Regions from separate parts of the Streptomyces sp. NPDC101118 genome, predicted to be linked through region 2. Evidence: predicted binding sites of a transcription regulator. Region 2 holds the regulator's gene; the other holds the start of a gene.
What was found. Region 2 encodes HspR, which represses chaperone genes until heat shock. Its sites were predicted from a motif close to TTGAGNNNNNNNNNCTCAA; they were not measured.

Region 1 (9,624 bases), on a different contig from region 2:
TGCGGCGCAGACGGCGCGGCGGAGCTCGTACAGGCCGAGGCCGTCGGAGTTCGAGGCCTTGGCTGCCTGCATGGAGTCGTCGTTCGAGATCAGGATCCGCATGCCGGCGAGGGGGCGGGCGGGGGGCGTCGTCGTGGGGGTGGGCGGGGTGGCGTAGGCGGTGGTGCCGAGGCCTGCGATCAGTGCGGTGGCGGCGGTGAGGGCGGTGGTTCTGGTGCGCATGGGATCCCTTTCGGGGGTGCGGGTGGGTGGGGTGGGGTGGGTGCGGGGCGCCCGGTGCCGGGTGCCGCGTGCGGGGTTCCGGGTGTGGGTGCGGGGTGCCGGGTGCGGCGCCCTGTGGGGGGTCGTGCGGTGCGGCGTTGTGCGGTGCGGTGCCGTGCCGTGCGGTGCGTGCGGTGCCGTGTCGTGCGGTGCGCTGCCGTGCCGTGCGCTGCCGTGCGGTTCGGGGCGGCGTCGTGCCGGGTGCGGTGCGGTTGGGGTGCGGGTGGTTGCCCTGCGGGGCTGGTCCCCTACCCGCCCTTTCTCCGTTTCCCGGGCTGCGCCCGGACCCCTTTCGGGGGCTCCGCCCCCGGACCCCCGCTCCTCAAACGCCGGAGGGGCTGGGTATGCCTGCGGAGCGGGAAGCGCCCGACGCGCGAGACGCGCCCGCGGCGCTGGGCCGGCCGAGGCCCGCGGATGTGCTCGCGGTGCTCGGTTTGCTGGTGTTTGTGGATGTGCTGGTGGTGCTGGGCTGGCCGAGGCCCGCGGATGTGCTCGCGGTGCTCGGTTTGCTGGTGTTTGTGGATGTGCTGGTGGTGCTGGGCTGGCCGAGGCCCGCGGATGTGCTCGCGGTGCTCGGTTTGCCGGTGCTTGCGGATGTGCTGGTGGTGCTGGGCCGGCCGGTGCCCCTCGGATATGCCCGGGATGCTGGGCTGGCCGGTGCCCGTGGGTGCGCTCGTGGTGCAGGGCGTGCCGGCGGCCCGGGATGTCGCCGGACACGGGAGGCGCCGGCGGGGCCGGGTTCGCGTAGCGAGTTCCAGCCTCGCCGCCGTTCCGTGAGCGGCTTGGGTCGTGCAGCGCATGTCAGCCTCGCCGGCGTTTGAGGCGCGGGGTCCGGGGCGGAGCCCCGCGGCCTCAGCCGGCCCGGCGCTTGAGGGCGGAGGGGGTCCGGGGCATGCCCCGGTGAACGGGAGAAGGGCGGGGTGGGGCTGCCCGCGCAGCGGCCGGCGTCCGCGCGGGTGGTGCGCGGGTGCCCGTCGGCGTGGACGGGCACCCGCGCGGCGAGGCCGTCAGGTGCCTCGCGGTCTGGGGCGGGCCGGCCGGTACACGGCGAGCGGTGCCGTGCGTCCGGCCGGCCCGCGGCGGGGTGCGGCGGATGGTGCCGTGCGTCCGGCCGGCTTCCGGTGGGGGCCGGGCGGGATGCGGTGGCCGGGCGGCAGGTCGGGGCCGGGCGGTGCCGGGCGGCAGGTCGGTGCGGGGCGGGAGCCCGGCGGCTCGCGCCGGTCAGAGGAGGAGGCCGTGGCCGTGGGGGAAGACCGGGTCCGCCGTGTCGTTCGGGACGTCCGGCCGGGAGGCCTCCACGGCGGCCATCGAGCGCGGCAGCTCGAACGGGAGGCGGCCCTCGGCCCGCGCCCGCCCGAAGGCCACGTCGAACAGGGCCTCGTCCGCGGCCCCGTAGTCGGCGACCAGGGCGGCCGCGCGCTCGGCGATCTCCGGGATGACCGCGGCCCGTTCCAGGTTGATGCAGACCAGCGTCGGCACGGTGTCGAGCAGCCGCAGGATCCCCGCCAGCTCCTCCTCGGGGAAGTCCAGCCGGCCCGAGTGGAAGAAGGACTCGAAGAGGTTCTCCCGCGGCTCGTACGGCGTGCGCAGCCTCAGCACCGCCAGGTCCGCTTCCTCGGGCCGGTCCACGACCTCGCCGTACCGGCCCGCGACCGCAGGGTCGACGTTCTCGGTGTACAGGCGCGGCCGCCCGGCCACCGGCAGGGTGCCCCCGCGGTTGGTCAGCACGGTCAGCGAGCGGCGCTGGGCGGTGGCGCCGAGCGCCGCGAAGTCGGCGCGGCCCACCGTCTCCTCGGCCAGGTCCGGGTCGACGTACGGGTCCTCGAAGAGCCCGAGCGTGAACTTCTCGCGCAGCAGGCGGCGTACGGACGTGTCGATCCGGGACCCGGCGATCCGGCCCGAGCGCACCAGCTCGACGATCACCTCGGGGCACTGCTCGCCGCCGAACTGGTCGGCACCGGCGTCCAGCGCCCGGGCCGCCCGCTCGGCGACCGGGAGGTGCTCCAGGCCCCAGGCGCGGGCCTCGTGCACCTCGCCGAAGATGGTGGAGTCGGTCAGCAGGCCCCAGTCGGTGCAGACGATCCCCCCGAAGCCCAGCTCCTCGCGGAGCAGCCCGGTGATCACGCCCTTGCTGAAGCCGAAGCCGACCTCCTCCCAGTCGGTGCCGACGGGCTGGCCGTAGTACGGCATCATCTGCGAGCACCCGGCGGCCACGGCCTCCCGGAACGGCGCCAGGTGGTGGTCGCGCAGCCCGCCCGGGTAGACCTGCTCCTTGCCGTGCGGGAAGTGCGGGTCCTCGCCGTCCTTCTGCGGGCCACCGCCCGGGAAGTGCTTGACCATCGCCGCCACGGAGCGGGTGCCGAGCTCCTCGCCCTGCAGGCCGCGGACGTACGCCCGTACCAGCTCGCCGGTCAGCTTCGCGTCGGAGCCGAAGGTGCCGGTCTGGCGGGCCCAGCGCGGCTCGGTGGCCAGGTCGATCTGCGGGTGGAGAGCCACCCGGAACCCGACGGACAGGTACTCGCGGCGCACCGTGTCCGCGAACCGGAAGACCAGCTCGGGGTCGCCGATCGCGGCCAGCCCCAGTGCCTCGGGCCAGGCAGAGAAGGCGCCGGAGTTGAAGGACGCGCCGACGTTGTCGGTGAAGGCGTGGCGCGGGTCCGTGGACAGGGTGACGGGGATGCCCAGACGGGTCTGGGCGGCCATCTCCTGCACGGCGTTCTGCCAGCGGGCCATCTCACGGGCGCCGTAGGTGCCGAGCAGGTTGAAGTGGGTGAGCAGCCGCTCGCCGACCAGCTCCGGGGTGCTGTACGGGAGCAGCGAGCCGTCGGTCTCGGTGACCGGGGTGCCGTCCGGGTTCATCGTCAGCATGGAGTGGAAGAGCTGGCCGGCCTTCTCCTCCAGCGTCATGCGGGAGAGCAGGTCCTCGACGCGCCGGTCGACGGGGAGGGCGGCGTCCCGGTAGGCGGGGGTGGTCATGGGCGTACTCCTGGGCTGGCGGGGCGGCGGGCGCTGCAGGGGCGGGAGGGGTAGGAGGGGCGGGAGGGGCGGTGAGGGGGCCGCTGGGGCCGGGGCGGCGGGGCGGCGGGGCGGACCGGGCCGGGGCCACAGGCTAAGTGTGAAAACCGAGTGGGTGCTAGGTTTTGGAAAAGTGATCCAGGTCACGCCCGGAAGGGGGCGAACCAGTGTGCTCAGGGGTCATTTCCGGCACCGCTTAAGGTGTCGCGCATGGCACAGGACAAGGGGCGGACGGCCCGGACGGGCGCGGGCCGGGGGACCTACGCGGTGGGCGACGCCCGTCGGCAGAAGATCCTCGACACCGCGGTGGAGCACTTCGCGCGCTTCGGGTTCCACGCCTCGTCGCTGGCGCGCATCGCGACCGACTGCGGGATCACCCAGGGCGGCCTGCTGCACCACTTCCGCAGCAAGGAGGACCTGCTGCTGTCCGTGCTGGAGCTGAGCGAACAGCACGACATCGAGCGGCTGTTCACGGAGCCGCCGGCCTCCGTCGCCGAGCACTTCCTCCGGGTGGTCGAGCTGGCCGGGGACAACACCCGGCGCCCCGGCATCGTCCGGATGTTCAACAACCTCGTGGGGGAGTCCGGCGACCCCGGCCACCCCGCCCACGACTACTTCAGGGAGCGGTACGCGCGGGTGCTCGGCGACACCGTCGAGCTGCTGGAATCCGGGATCGCGAGCGGTGAGCTGCGCCCCGGCACGGACTGCGAGGGCGTCGGCCGCGAGCTGCTCGCGATGATGGACGGGCTCCAGATCCAGTGGATCCTGGACCCGGCCGCGCTGCCGGACATGCCGCAGCGCCTGCGTGCGTACCTCGACCTCCGGCTGCGGTCGGTCTCCGCGGACGGCACGGGGCTCCCGGCGGCCTGAGGCGCCCCTCCGCGGCGGGAGGCTGGGCCGTGGCGTGGGGCCGCGGTGGTGCGGGGCGGCGGTGGTGCGGGGCCGCGGCGCGGGAGGCCGGGCAGGGGCCGGGTCTGCCGCGAGCCGCGTGTGCGGCGGGCAGGCGGCGGGGCCTCCTCCCGGAAGCCCGCCTGGGCGACCGCGTCCGGGGTGCCCCGTCCGGGAGTCCTCGCCCGGGGGCGTCGCCGGGCCCCGCCGCGCCGACGCCGGGCAACCGCGTTCGGGAGGCCCCGTCGGGCGGCTGCGGCCGGGCCGCCTCGCCCGGGGGCGCCTCCGGGGCGACCGCGTCCGGGCGACCCGTCGGGCGACCGCGTTCGGGAGGCTCCGTTCGCGCGGCGCCGCCGGGCCCCGGCGCGCCCGGTGCCTCCGGACCGTCAGGAGAACGGGGGCAGGGCGTCGATCACCCGGGCCAGGGACGGCGACAGCGGGTCGGCCGCTCCGATCTCGTACCCGCCGTGCACGATCTGGTACGTGAACCCGTCCCGCACCGGCTCCTCCGGGAACTGGACGCGCTCCTGGCGCGGGAAGTCGGCCGCCGCGAGGGCGGCCCGCAGCCGGGCGAGCCCGGCGGGCGTCATCCGGCCGCCGTCGGTGGGCCTGGCGCTCGCGAGCCGCTGGTAGGACCCGTCCTCCTTGACGAGGACGCTCTCGTGCACGCCCGCGAAACCCCCGGTACGGGTGACGGACACCAGCCGCTCGGCGGCCTTGGAGGGGGAGGCGGACGGGGCACCGGACGGTTCGGTGGACGGCACGGCGGACGGTGCCGCGGACGACGGCCGGGAGCCGTCCGGGGAGGGCGAACCGTCCGAAGTGGCCGACGGGGAAGGGGACATGGCGGCGTCCCGGTCCCCGGGCCCGCACCCGCCCATCCCCGCGACCGCCGCGGCGACGACGGCCGCGACCGCCAGCGAACGCCGAACGAGGGACACCGACCGGAACGCGCTCACGCCCCACCTCCGCACCGTGGATCCTGGCCGACCACCGAGTATGGAGCCACCGCCCGCGTACGGAAACCTCCCGGAGGCCGTCATCAGCCGGACAGCAGACGCCCCAGCCCCGCGGCGGGAGTTCGGGGGGCGGGCCGCCGCGTGGCGCGGCACCGTGCGCCGCGGCATGGTGTGGCGCGGCACCGTCTGGCGGCGCACCCGGCCCCTGCTGCCCGGGCTCGTCGCGCTCTGCCTCGGCCTCTGGGGCCTTGAGCGGGGGCCCGCCATGTGGCGGGACGAGTCCGTCACCCACCAGGTGGCCCACCGCACCGCCGGGGAGCTGTGGGCGCTGCTCGGCCACGTCGACGCCGTGCACGGCCTCTACTACTTCCTCATGCACGCTGTCTTCGGCGTCTGGGACGGCGGCCTGTGGGCGCTGCGCCTGCCCTCCGTGCTGGCCACGGCCGCGGCCGCGTACGCGGTGGCGGCGATCGCGGGGACCCGCGCCGGACCGAGGGCGGCCGCGGCGGCGGGGACCGCGTACGCGGTGCTGCCGCCGGTGCAGCAGTACGCGCAGGAGGGGCGTTCGTACGCGCTGGTCGCCGCGGCCGTGGTGTGGGCGACGTACGCGCTGCTGCGCGGCCGGTGGGTCGCTTACGCCGGCCTGCTCCTCCTCGCCTGCTGGCTGCACCAGTTCGCGCTGCTCGCCCTGGCCGCGCACGCCGTGGTGGCGTGGCGGACGCGGGCCTGGCGGTGGTGCGCGCTCGCCGTCGCGGCCGGCGTGCTGCCGCTCGCCCTGGTGGCCGCGGGCCAGGCCGGGGCGCAGCTGGGGTGGCTGGGGCGGCCGGCCTGGCAGGACTGGCTCGCGTACGCCGTGGCGGCCGGCGCGGGCCTGCTCCTGGCGCGGGGCGCGGAGCGGGAACGCGTGCGCGTGGCACTGCCGTTGCTGCTGCTGCCGCCCGGTGTGCTGCTGGCGGTCTCGCTGGTCCACCCCTGGTACGTCGACCGGTACGTCCTCTACGCCCTCGCGGGCCTCGCCCTGCTGGTGTCGCGGTGGCGGGTGGTGCTGCTGGTGGCGGTGCTCGGCCTGCCGTGGTCGCTGTGGCTCCGGACGCCGGAGAGCCGCAAGGACGACGCCGTGGCGGTGGCCGCCGCCGTCCGCGAGCTGTCCCGGCCGGGAGACGGGGTCCTCTTCCTGCCGGCCCGACGCCGCGAGTGGCTGCTCTCCTCGCCCGAGGTGTACGGAGGCCTGCGCGACCTGGCGCTGGCCCGCTCCCCGGCCGCGTCGGGCACCCTCCAGGGCACCGAACTGCCCTCGACGGAGCTGCGCGCGGCCCTGCTGGACAGCCCCCGCGTGATCGCCCTCTCGGACCCGCCGGACCAGCCGCGCGACCGCCTCCCGAGGGAGGCCGTCAAACGCCAGATCCTGGTCGCCCACTTCGACCTCTGCACCCACCGCCACGCCCACGGCGCCGCCGTCGCGCTGTACGCCCGCCCGGGCGAATGCCCCCACCCGCCCCGGGGCCGCTGACCGGCAAGGACGGCACCCTCACGCTGTGTTCGCCGACGGCGAACGGGGGGTGGGGAACATACGGGGGCTCACGTGCATTGAGTCGGCATAGCTCAACTTCACTGCCGGAGGGAAGATCATGGCTTCGACGTCCGCAACGCTCACGCTGCCCGTTCTGCCGCTCGACGACGAGGTCGTGCTGCCCGGCATGGTCGTGCCGCTCGATCTGACGGACGGTGAGGTGCGGGCCGCGGTCGAGGCGGCACAGGCCGCCTCCGGGAGCGGGAAACCCCGGGTGCTGCTCGTGCCGCGGGTCGACGGGACGTACGCCGGGACCGGAGTGCTCGGCACCGTCGAGCAGGTGGGCCGGCTCTCCGACGGCGACCCCGGCGCCCTGATCCGCGGCCGCGGCCGCGTCCGCATCGGCGCCGGCACCACCGGGCCCGGAGCCGCGCTCTGGGTGGAGGGCGAGACCGTCGCCGAGCACGTGCCCGATCCGCTGCCCGGCTCGGTCGCCGAGCTGGTCAAGGAGTACAAGGCCCTCGCCACCAGCTGGCTGAAGAAGCGCGGCGCCTGGCAGGTCGTCGACCGGGTGCAGCAGATCGAAGGCGTCGGCGCGCTCGCCGACAACTCCGGCTACTCGCCCTTCCTGACGGTCGCCCAGAAGGTCGAGCTGCTGGAGACCGCCGACCCGGTCGCCCGCCTCCGGCTCGCCATCACCTGGCTGCGCGAGCACCTCGCCGAGCAGGACGTGGCGGAGTCCATCGCCAAGGACGTGCAGGAAGGCGTGGAGAAGCAGCAGCGCGAGTTCCTGCTCCGCCGTCAGCTGGAGGCGGTGCGCAAGGAGCTGCGCGAGCTGAACGACGACGCCGAGGGCGAGGAGTCCGACGACTACCGTGCCCGCGTGGAGGCCGCCGACCTGCCCGAGAAGGTCCGCGAGGCCGCCCTCAAGGAGGTCGACAAGCTGGAGCGGTCCAGCGACCAGTCGCCCGAGGGCTCCTGGATCAGGACCTGGCTCGACACCGTCCTCGAACTGCCGTGGAACGAGCGGACCGAGGACGCGTACGACATCCAGGGCGCCCGCGCCGTCCTCGACGCCGAGCACGCCGGCCTGGACGACGTGAAGGAGCGCATCACCGAGTACCTCGCCGTGCGCAAGCGGCGCGGCGACCGCGGCATGGGCCTGGTCGGCGGCCGCCGCGGCGGCGCCGTGCTGGCGCTCGTCGGTCCGCCCGGGGTGGGCAAGACCTCCCTCGGCGAATCCGTGGCGCACGCCATGGGGCGCAAGTTCGTACGGGTCGCGCTGGGCGGCGTACGCGACGAGGCCGAGGTCCGCGGCCACCGGCGCACCTACGTCGGCGCGCTCCCCGGCCGGATCGTCCGCGCGATCAAGGAGGCCGGGTCGATGAACCCGGTGGTGCTCCTGGACGAGATCGACAAGGTGGGCTCCGACTTCCGGGGCGACCCGGCCGCCGCCCTGCTGGAGGTCCTGGACCCCGCGCAGAACCACACCTTCCGGGACCACTACCTGGAGGTGGAGCTGGACCTCAGCGACGTCGTGTTCCTGGCGACGGCGAACGTACTGGAGGCCATCCCCGAGGCCCTCGCCGACCGCATGGAGCTGGTCAGGCTCGACGGCTACACCGAGGACGAGAAGGTCGTCATCGCCCGCGACCACCTGCTCCCGCGCCAGCTGGAGCGGGCCGGGCTCGGTGCCGACGAGGTGACCCTGGGCGAGGACGCGCTGCGCAGGCTCGCCGGCGAGTACACCCGCGAGGCGGGCGTCCGCACCCTGGAGCGGTCCGTCGCCCGGCTGCTCCGCAAGGTGGCCGCGCAGCACGAACTGGGCGAGCGGGAGCTGCCGTTCCACATCGGCGCCGGCGACCTGCGTGAGCTGATCGGGCGGCCGCACCACGTGCCGGAGTCCGCGCAGGACCCCGCCGAGCGGCGCACGGCGGTGCCGGGCGTGGCGACCGGACTGGCCGTCACCGGCGCGGGCGGTGACGTGCTGTTCGTCGAGGCCTCGCTCGCCGACCCGGAGACCGGGGCGGCCGGGCTGACCCTCACCGGCCAGCTGGGCGACGTCATGAAGGAGTCGGCGCAGATCGCGCTGAGCTTCCTGCGCTCGCACGGCGCCGAGCTGGAGCTGCCGGTGGCCGACCTCAAGGACCGGGGCGTGCACATCCACTTCCCGGCGGGCGCGGTCCCCAAGGACGGGCCGAGCGCGGGCATCACGATGACCACGGCACTGGCCTCGCTGCTCTCCGGGCGGCAGGTCCGCACGGACGTGGCGATGACCGGCGAGGTCTCGCTGACCGGCCGGGTGCTGCCGATCGGCGGGGTCAAGCAGAAGCTGCTGGCCGCGCACCGGGCCGGGCTGACCACGGTGATCATCCCGAAGCGGAACGAGCCGGACCTGGACGACGTGCCGGCGGAGGTACTGGACACCCTCGACGTGCACCCGGTCACCGACGTGCGGCAGGTGCTGGAGCTGGCGCTGGCGGAGGCGGAGGTGGTGGTCGCGGCGGCGGCCTGAGGGCCTGGCGGCCTGGCGCAGCCGGGCCGTCCGGCGGGGTGGCCGGGCGTCGGCCCGGCCTCGGCCCGGCCTGACGCGGGTGCCCCGGCCGACGGGGCGGGCCTGACGGCCTCGCGGCGGCAGCCTGACCGTCGCCGGGTGGGCCGGCCTTGACGCGGTCGGCGTGGCGGGGGCTGGTCCTGGCCGGTCCGGTCGGCCGGGGCAGCGTACGCCGTCCGTTCTGGGCCGTGCGGCCGATGACGGTCCCAGGGGGGCGCGGGTGTACGGACCCCCGCGCCCCCCTGACTGATACTGGTGTTCCCCCGCGGCGGGGGGACACCACGTGAGGGGAGCGGGACGTGCAGGGCAGCGGAGACCAGGAGTTCCTCGCGCTGGAGCGGGAGCTTTCCGTCTTCCTCCGGCGCGCCCGCGCGTCGTCGGGCGAGATGGCCCGGGAGCTGCATCCCGAGCTGGAGCCCGCCGCGTACGGACTGCTC
Region 2 (9,624 bases):
CCGACGGCCGTCTGGATCAGGCGGCGCAGGGGGCGGGCGCCGTAGGCCGGGTCGTTGCCCTCGTCGGCGAGCCAGGCCAGGGCCTCCGGCGTGACGTCGAGGGTCAGGCGCCGCTCCGCCAGCCGCTTCGCGAGGCGGGCGATCTGGAGCTCGGCGATGTGGGCCAGCTCGTCCTTCGAGAGGGCGGAGAAGACCACGATGTCGTCGAGGCGGTTGAGGAACTCCGGCTTGAAGGAGGACCGGACCACCTCCAGGACCTGCTGCCGCTTCACCTCGTCCGAGGTGCCGGGGTCGGTCAGGTACTGGCTGCCCAGGTTGGACGTCAGGATCAGGATGGCGTTGCGGAAGTCCACCGTCCGGCCCTGCCCGTCCGTGAGCCGCCCGTCGTCGAGCACCTGGAGCAGCACGTCGAAGACCTCGGGGTGGGCCTTCTCGACCTCGTCCAGCAGGACCACGCTGTACGGGCGCCGGCGGACGGCCTCGGTGAGCTGGCCGCCCTCCTCGTAGCCGACGTAGCCGGGCGGCGCGCCGACCAGCCGGGCGACGCTGTGCTTCTCGCCGTACTCCGACATGTCGATGCGGACCATGGCCCGCTCGTCGTCGAAGAGGAAGTCGGCCAGGGCCTTCGCCAGCTCGGTCTTGCCGACGCCGGTGGGGCCGAGGAAGAGGAAGGAGCCGGTGGGCCGGTCCGGGTCGGCGATGCCGGCGCGGGTGCGGCGCACGGCGTCCGAGACGGCGCGTACGGCCTCGGTCTGGCCGATCAGGCGGCGGCCCAGCTCGTCCTCCATGCGGAGCAGCTTCTGGGTCTCGCCCTCCAGCAGGCGGCCGGCCGGGATGCCGGTCCAGGAGCCGACCACGTCCGCGATGTCGTCCGGGCCGACCTCCTCCTTGACCATCGTGTCCCTGGAGGCCTCCTGCTCGGCCTCGGTGGCCTCGGCGAGCTCCCGCTCCAGGGCGGGGATCTCGCCGTACAGCAGCTTGGAGGCGGCGTCGAAGTCGCCGTCGCGCTGGGCGCGCTCCGCCTGGCCGCGCAGGTCGTCGAGGCGCTCCTTGAGCTCGCCGACGCGGTTGAGGGACTGCTTCTCCTTCTCCCAGCGGGCGGTCAGGCCGCGCAGCTCCTCCTCCTTGTCGGCGAGGTCCTTGCGCAGCCGGTCCAGCCGCTCGCGGGAAGCGGGGTCGGACTCGTTCTTCAGCGCCAGCTCCTCCATGCGGAGGCGGTCCACGGACCGCTGGAGCTCGTCGATCTCCAGCGGGGAGGAGTCGATCTCCATGCGGAGGCGGGAGGCGGCCTCGTCGACCAGGTCGATGGCCTTGTCGGGGAGGAAGCGGGAGGTGATGTAGCGGTCGGACAGGGTGGCGGCGGCGACCAGGGCGCTGTCGTTGATGACGACCTTGTGGTGGGCCTCGTACCGGCCCTTGAGGCCGCGCAGGATGGCGATGGTGTCCTCGACGCTGGGCTCGGCGACCAGCACCTGCTGGAAGCGCCGCTCCAGGGCGGGGTCCTTCTCGATCCGCTCGCGGTACTCGTCGAGGGTGGTGGCGCCGACCATGCGGAGCTCGCCGCGGGCCAGCATGGGCTTGAGCATGTTGCCGGCGTCCATGGCGGAGTCGCCGCCCGCGCCCGCGCCGACGACGGTGTGCAGCTCGTCGATGAAGGTGATGATCTGCCCGTCGCTGTCCTTGATCTCGGCCAGGACGGTCTTCAGGCGCTCCTCGAACTCGCCGCGGTACTTGGCGCCCGCGACCATGGCGCCGAGGTCGAGGGAGACCAGGCGCTTGTTCTTCAGCGACTCGGGCACGTCGCCCTTCACGATGCGCTGGGCGAGGCCCTCGACGACGGCGGTCTTGCCGACGCCGGGCTCGCCGATGAGCACCGGGTTGTTCTTGGTGCGCCGGGACAGGACCTGCACCACGCGCCGGATCTCGTGGTCCCGGCCGATGACCGGGTCGAGCTTGCCCTCGCGGGCGGCGGCGGTGAAGTCGGTGCCGAACTTCTCCAGGGCCTTGTACTGGCCCTCGGGGTCGGGGGTGGTCACCCGACGTCCTCCTCGTACGGATTCGAAGGCGGCCAGCAGCTTCTTCGCCGTCGCGCCCTCGCGGGTGAGCACCTCGCCGGCCGCGCCGCCCTTGGCGGCCGTGGCGATCAGCAGGTGCTCGGTGGACAGGTAGTCGTCGCCGAGGTCCTTGGCCTGCTTGTCGGCCTCGGCGAGTACGGCGAGCAGGTCGCGGCTGGCCTGCGGGGGCGCGACGGTGGAGCCGGTGACGCTGGGCAGGCCGGCCAGCACCTTGTCGGCGCCGGCGCGCACGGCGGCCTGGTCGGCCTCGACGGCGGCGAGCAGGTCGGTGATGTTCTCGTTGTCGGTCCCCGAGAGCAGGGCCAGGAGCAGGTGCGCGGGGGTGAGGTCGGGGTGGCCGTCCTTCACCGCCCTGGTGGTGGCGGCGTTGAGGGCTTCCCGGCTCTTGTTGGTCAGCTCGGCGTCCACGTACGGCTTCTCCTCTCCGGGACGATCGGCGGGTCCGACCGGAGGTCCCGGCTGCGGCGCCGGGGACCCACATCGGTCTGACTTCATCAACGGATACAAAGTTGAGTCTGTTCCGCTCAACCAATGAAGTTGAGTCTAGCCGACTCAAGCCAGGGCTCAAGCCCTACGCTGCGGTCATGTCCCTGGATCCACTGAACCCGACGCCCGAGTACCTCGCCTTCTGGCGGGAGCGCCACATCTGCACCCTGACGACGTCGCGGCCGGACGGCACGCCGCACGTGGTCCCGGTGGGCGTGACGTACGACCCGGAGGCCGGCCTGGCGCGGGTGATCAGCAACAAGAACAGCAAGAAGGTCCGCAACGTGCTGGCGGCGCAGCCGGGCGGCGCCCGGGTCGCGGTCTGCCAGATGGAAGGACGCCGCTGGGCGACCCTGGAGGGGCGCGCGGTGATCCGTACGGACGAGGAGGCGGTGGCGGACGCGGTGAACCGCTACGCGGAGCGGTACGGGCGCATGCCGTCGCCCAACCCGGACCGGGTGGTCATGGAGATCACCCTGGACCGCGCGATGGGCCGGGCCTGAGGGACGGCACGACGGGTCCGGACGGCCGTACGGCGGACCTGCGCGCCGCCACGACGGACCTGCGCGGCCGTACGGCGGACCTGCGCGGCCGTACGGCGGGCCTGCGCGGCCGCACGGCGGGCCCGCACGCCCGCCCGGTGGGTTTCGGCACCGGAAGGACCAGTACGCGCCACATGCCCCGTTCTTTGGCCGGTCCGCGGTATGGACGCGGACAGCACAACGGCGCCATCGTGTTCAGGTCCACGATGGCGCCGTTGTGTGGGGGAAGCGCCTAAAGCGATCTGCAACGACGGGGGAATCGCTTCAGGCACTGCGGGGGGTGGCGGTGGTGAAATCGGGCTCGAAGAGCTGGTGGTCACGCTGATCGAGGTTGACGAAGACCATGCCGTAGCGGACTTCGCACCGCACGGGCTGGGGCGCGCCCCGCGGCCTGCGCAGGCAGCGGTACGCCCGCACGTCCTCGTCCTCCTCGCGCACCACGACGATGGGCTGGCCGAACAACGTGACCATCAGTGAGTCGCCGGCGTGGGGGATCGCCGTGACGAGATCGATGAACTGCCAGCCGGAGCGGTACGCGGAAGCCATTTCCCGGCGGAAAGAACGGTCGTCAGGAGTCATCACGCCACCGCCTCGGGGAGCGAGTTCCACCCGGTGTCCGCCTTGGTACCCGTCGGCGCGGTGGTCCAGCCGGTGTCGTCGGCAGCGCCGGCCACCACGGCACCCGTCCCCCCGGACCCGACACCGCCGCCCAGAGCCCCGTAGGCCACAACCGTGGAGAAAACAACGGCAAGCGCCGAGCGAAGCATTCTCTTATACATGGTCGGCTTCGTCCTCACTTGATGGAATCCTCTCCCCCGCGTGTCAGACGATGGCTCATTCAGGCACGTCCGTGCCACAAGGACGATGCATCATGTTCTTGCATGTTCAGGACCCTGGGGGGTGGAGATTTGCCCAGCATCACCACAAAGCCGACACATCCCCACTCGGTCACGGCCCTGTGCGACGACGGCGTGCGGTTGTACGCCACCGCGCTCAGCACCGGACGCATCGCCCGCGCAGAAGTTGAAAGCGCTCCTTGCCTGCTGGAATTCGCGCTGCTCCATCCGGATCCGGATGACGCGAACTCCCTGCGGCCGGTTCCCCCGTCCGTCGCACTCGCGCAGCGTCTCCACCCGATCGAACGCGAGATCCAGGACCGGCGTCGGCTGTCCGTAGAACTCACCGACACTTTCGAGCCGTTCCTCGCCATCAGCGCGCAGACGCCCTCCAACACCCACGCCATCACCGTGCTGGAGGGTTTCGACCGCATCAACGCGGCGCTCAACATCGCCACCGCCGAGTGCCACACGGAGGTCCTGACGGTACAGCCCGGCGGCCCCCGTCCGTCGCTCGCGCTGACCCAGGCGCTGGAGCGGGACGCGCCGCTGATCAACCGCGGGGTCAGCATCCGCACGCTCTACCAGCACACCGTCCGCCACAGCCAGGGAACCCTCGCCTACGTGGACCGCATCTCCTCGGGGAAGGTGGAGATCCGCACGCTGGAGGAGCTCATCGAGCGGCTCATCATCTTCGACCGGACGGTGGCCTTCATCCCCGCGAGCGACGACCGCCGGGTGGCCCTGGAGCTGCGCCACCCGGGCCTCGTCGAGTACCTCATCAAGGTCTTCGAACAGCTGTGGCGGCGCGCCGTGCCGCTGCGCGAGGAGGTCACCTACACCCCGATGCCGGACGGCATCACGGGCGTCCAGCGCTCCATCGCCCAACTCCTCGTCGAGGGGCACGTGGACGAGGCGATCGCCCGCCGGCTGGGGATGAACGTGCGCACATGCCGGGCGCACATTGCCAAGCTGGCCAGCCATCTCGGCAGTGGGAGCCGGGCGCAACTCGGTTACCTGATAGCCCAGTCGGGCATCCTCGACGCGCCGGAGAACTGAACGGCCCCCGCCCGCAGGGGCAGGGGCCGATCTTGGCCTGAAATCGCCTACTCGGACGGGCGCTTGGGGCGCCAGACCACCAGCGCACTCGTGTGCTGGACGTCCTGGTACGGGACCAGGTCGCGCCGGTACGACGCGTGCACCTGCGCCTCGCGCTGCTGCATGGCCGCTGCGGCGCCGTCCAGCGCCGAGGAGAGCTCGGCGACGCGCTGCTGGAGCGCGGCCACCTGGTTCTCCAGTTCGATGATGCGCTTGATGCCCGCGAGGTTGATGCCCTCGTCCTGCGACAGCTGCTGCACCGTGCGGAGCAGCTCGATGTCGCGGGCGGAGTAGCGGCGGCCCCGCCCGGCCGTGCGGTCCGGGGAGACCAGGCCCAGGCGGTCGTACTGGCGCAGGGTCTGCGGGTGGAGGCCGGAGAGCTGTGCGGCCACCGAGATCACGTACACCGGCGATTCGTCGGTGAGTTCGTACGGGTTGCGTCGTCGGCCGTCGCCGTTCATGGCGTCACGCTCCCTTCGCGGCCTGGAACAGTTCTTCCCTGGGGTCCTCGTCCGCCGTGGCGTCGCGGTACGACTCCAGGGCCTCGCGCGCCTTGTCCGACAGCCGCGTCGGTACGGCGACCTCGACGGTGACCAGCAGGTCCCCACGGGTGCCGTCCTTGCGCACCGCGCCCTTGCCGCGCGCCCGCATCGTACGCCCATTCGGTGTGCCCGCCGGGAGCTTCAGCGTGACCGGCGGCCCGCCGAGGGTCGGCACCTTCACCTCGCCGCCGAGCGCGGCCTCCACGTAGGAGACCGGCACGGTGACGGTGAGGTTGTCGCCCTTGCGGCCGAAGACCGGGTGGGAGTCCACGTGGACCACCACGTACAGGTCGCCGGAGGGACCGCCGCGCTCGCCCGGCGCGCCCTTGCCGCGCAGCCGGATCCGCTGGCCGTCGGAGACGCCCGCCGGGATGCGGACCTGCATGGTGCGCGAGGAACGCGCCCGGCCGCTGCCCTTGCAGACCTCACAGGGGGTCTCGGCGATCAGGCCGCGCCCCTTGCAGTCGACGCAGGGGTCGGTGAGGGAGAAGCCGCCACCGCCGCCGCGCGAGACCTGACCGGTGCCGACACAGGTCGGGCACACCCGGGGCGTGCCGTTCTTGTCGCCGGTGCCGGAACAGGCCTTGCAGGGCGCCTGGGACGACATCCGGAGCGGGACGGTCGCGCCGTCCACCGCCTCCGTGAAGCTGAGGGTGACCTCGGACTCGATGTCCTGGCCGCGCCGGGGCTGCGTACGCGTGCCCGCACCCGCACCCCGGCCGCCGAACAGGCCGCCGAAGACGTCCCCGAGGCCGCCGCCGAAGCCACCGGCCCCGCCTCCGGCCTGGGCGCCCCCGAAGAGGTCGCCCAGGTCGAAGTTGAAGGAACCGCCGGCCCCGGGACCGGGGCGGAAGCCGCCGTTGCCGAAGAGCGCGCGGGCCTCGTCGTACTCCTTGCGCTTCTTGGGGTCGGCGAGGACGTCGTTCGCCTCGGAGATCTCCTTGAAGCGCTCCTCGGCCTCCGCGTTGCCCTTGTTGGCGTCCGGGTGGAACTCGCGGGCGAGCTTCCGGTACGCCTTCTTGATCTCGGCCTCGGTGGCGTCCTTGGGGACGCCGAGAACCTTGTAGTAGTCCTTCTCCACGAAGTCCTTCGTGCTCATCGACGTCCCTCCTCCCGCGTGCGGGTGCTGCCTACTTCTTACTCACTGTCCTGCTCGGAGTCTTCCGACTCCTCCGCCTTGGCCTGCGCCCCGGGCTGGGGCTCGGCCACCGCGACGCGCGCGGGGCGGATCGTACGCTCGCCGATCCGGTACCCGGGCTGCAGGATCGCCACGCAGGTCGTCTCGGTGACGTCCGGCGCGTACGAGTGCATCAGGGCCTCGTGGATCGTCGGGTCGAAGGGCTCGCCCTCCTTGCCGAACTGCTGGAGGCCCATCTTGGCGACGACCGTCTCCAGGGATTCGGCCACCGACTTGAAACCGCCCACCAGCTCGCCGTGTTCCCGGGCGCGGCCGATGTCGTCGAGCGTGGGGAGGAGCTCGTTCAGGAGGCTCGCGACGGCGATCTCCTTGACCGTGATCCGGTCCCGCTCCACGCGGCGGCGGTAGTTCTGGTACTCGGCCTGGAGCCGCTGGAGGTCCGCGGTGCGCTCGCCGAGCGCCGTACGGGTCTGGTCCAGCTGGGCCACCAGGGCCACGTCCGTTGCGTCCCCGGCCGGGGCCGCCGCCTCCTTGGCGGAGTCGGCGGCCTTCGGCTCGTCGGGCGTGCCGTCGGCGGGGACTTCGGGCTTCTCGTCGAAGCCCGGGGTCTCCTCCGACATCAGACCTGGCCGCCCTTCGGCTTGTCCTCGTCGATGATCTCGGCGTCGACGACGTCGTCGTCGGCGGCCTGGGCACCGGCGTCACCGGCAGCGCCGCCGGCGGCACCCTGCGAGGCCTGGGCGTCGGCGTAGATCGCCTGGCCGAGCTTCTGGCTGACCGCGGCGACCTTCTCGGTCGCGGTGCGGATCTCGGCCGTGTCCTCGCCCTTGAGCTTCTCCTTCAGCTCGGCGAGGGCGCCCTCGACCTCGGTCTTGACGTCGCCCGGGACCTTGTCCTCGTTGTCCTTGAGGAACTTCTCGGTCTGGTAGACGAGCTGCTCGCCCTGGTTGCGGGTCTCGGCGGCCTCGCGGCGGCGGTGGTCCTCCTCCGCGTACTGCTCGGCCTCCTGGCGCATGCGGTCGACCTCGTCCTTGGCGAGCGAAGAGCCGCCGGTGACGGTCATCTTCTGCTCCTTGCCCGTGCCCAGGTCCTTCGCGGTCACGTGCATGATGCCGTTCGCGTCGATGTCGAAGGAGACCTCGATCTGCGGGACGCCACGCGGGGCCGGCGGCAGGCCGGTCAGCTCGAACATGCCGAGCTTCTTGTTGTACGCCGCGATCTCGCGCTCGCCCTGGTAGACCTGGATCTGCACCGACGGCTGGTTGTCCTCGGCCGTCGTGAAGATCTCGGACCGCTTGGTCGGGATCGTGGTGTTGCGCTCGATGAGCTTGGTCATGATGCCGCCCTTGGTCTCGATGCCGAGGGACAGCGGGGTCACGTCGAGGAGCAGGACGTCCTTGACCTCACCCTTGAGGACACCGGCCTGGAGGGTGGCGCCGATGGCGACGACCTCGTCCGGGTTGACGCCCTTGTTGGCCTCCTTGCCGCCGGTCAGCTCCTTGACGAGCTCGGCGACGGCCGGCATGCGGGTGGAGCCGCCGACGAGGACGACGTGGTCGATCTCGGACAGGTTGATGCCCGCGTCCTTGATGACGTTGTGGAACGGCGTCTTGCAGCGCTCCAGGAGGTCCGCGGTCAGCTGCTGGAACTGGGCGCGGGTCAGCTTCTCGTCGAGGTGCAGGGGGCCCTCGGCGGAGGCCGTGATGTACGGCAGGTTGATGGTCGTCTCGGTGGAGGACGACAGCTCGATCTTCGCCTTCTCGGCGGCCTCGCGCAGACGCTGCAGCGCCATCTTGTCCTTGGACAGGTCGACGCCGTGGCCGTTGGCGAACTGCTTCACCAGGTAGTCGACGACGCGCTGGTCCCAGTCGTCACCACCGAGGTGGTTGTCACCGTTGGTGGCCTTCACCTCGACGACGCCGTCGCCGATCTCCAGGAGGGACACGTCGAAGGTGCCGCCACCGAGGTCGAAGACGAGAATGGTCTGGTCGTCCTTGTCGAGGCCGTACGCCAGGGCGGCCGCGGTGGGCTCGTTGACGATGCGGAGGACGTTCAGGCCCGCGATCTCGCCGGCCTCCTTGGTGGCCTGGCGCTCGGAGTCGTTGAAGTACGCCGGCACGGTGATGACCGCGTCGGTGACCTTCTCACCCAGGTAGGCCTCGGCGTCGCGCTTCAGCTTCTGCAGGATGAAGGCGCTCATCTGCTGCGGGTTGAAGTCCTTGCCGTCCAGGTTGATCTTCCAGTCGGTGCCCATGTGGCGCTTCACCGAGCGGATGGTGCGGTCCACGTTCGTGACCGCCTGGCGCTTGGCCACCTCGCCTACGAGGACCTCGCCGTTCTTGGCGAAGGCGACGACGGACGGCGTGGTCCTGGCACCCTCGGCGTTGGTGATGACGGTGGGCTCGCCGCCTTCGAGAACGCTGACGACGGAGTTAGTGGTGCCCAGGTCGATGCCGACCGCACGTGCCATTTTTGATTCCTCCATGACTTGAGTGGAACAGGCTCAAGGATGCCGCAACGCCGCGCGCGCGTCAACAGACCTGAGCCCATGCGGCTCAACTCTTACGCGGCCCTTACACTCACCCCGGCCTGGCGGACGACCAGGATCCGGGCCCGCCGCCCCGCCCCGGAGCGGAAAGTCGGGCCGAGCGGGGCGGAGCCCGGCCCGGCGGCAGTACGGGGGAGCGTCGGCGGCCGTGCGGGGGACTCCGCACGCGCGGCGGACAGGACCCTCGGGGCGGAACCGGCAGGGTGCCCCTATGCCCGCGCTCCCGCTGCCCCCGCTTCCGGCGTCACTCCCGCGCCCCCGGCCGGGCACGGCCAAGCGCGGCACGGACCTGTTCGGCGCCGCCCTCGCGCTGGCCCTCGCGGCACTGCCCCTGCTCGCCGTCGCCGCCGCGCTCGCCC

Region 1: lon (endopeptidase La) is a predicted target of HspR. The motif match lies at 6,711-6,729, and genes of this name have one in related genera.

What each region holds. Positions count from the first base shown of each region.
Region 1 is NZ_JBIVZG010000001.1:182,581-192,204, forward strand. It holds gene surE (5'/3'-nucleotidase SurE) at 1-222, opposite strand, end outside; gene ACIQUQ_RS00820 (hypothetical protein) at 606-1,082, shown strand; gene ACIQUQ_RS00825 (glycoside hydrolase family 3 protein) at 1,483-3,237, opposite strand; gene ACIQUQ_RS00830 (TetR/AcrR family transcriptional regulator) at 3,487-4,146, shown strand; gene ACIQUQ_RS00835 (hypothetical protein) at 4,551-5,123, opposite strand; gene ACIQUQ_RS00840 (hypothetical protein) at 5,164-6,633, shown strand; gene lon (endopeptidase La) at 6,752-9,148, shown strand; gene ACIQUQ_RS00850 (MarR family winged helix-turn-helix transcriptional regulator) at 9,487-9,624, shown strand, end outside.
Region 2 is NZ_JBIVZG010000004.1:299,533-309,156, forward strand. It holds gene clpB (ATP-dependent chaperone ClpB) at 1-2,483, opposite strand, end outside; gene ACIQUQ_RS10225 (pyridoxamine 5'-phosphate oxidase family protein) at 2,660-3,064, shown strand; gene ACIQUQ_RS10230 ((2Fe-2S)-binding protein) at 3,368-3,682, opposite strand; gene ACIQUQ_RS10235 (helix-turn-helix transcriptional regulator) at 3,985-4,998, shown strand; gene ACIQUQ_RS10240 (heat shock protein transcriptional repressor HspR) at 5,046-5,498, opposite strand; gene dnaJ (molecular chaperone DnaJ) at 5,503-6,678, opposite strand; gene grpE (nucleotide exchange factor GrpE) at 6,717-7,337, opposite strand; gene dnaK (molecular chaperone DnaK) at 7,337-9,187, opposite strand; gene ACIQUQ_RS10260 (sugar transferase) at 9,477-9,624, shown strand, end outside.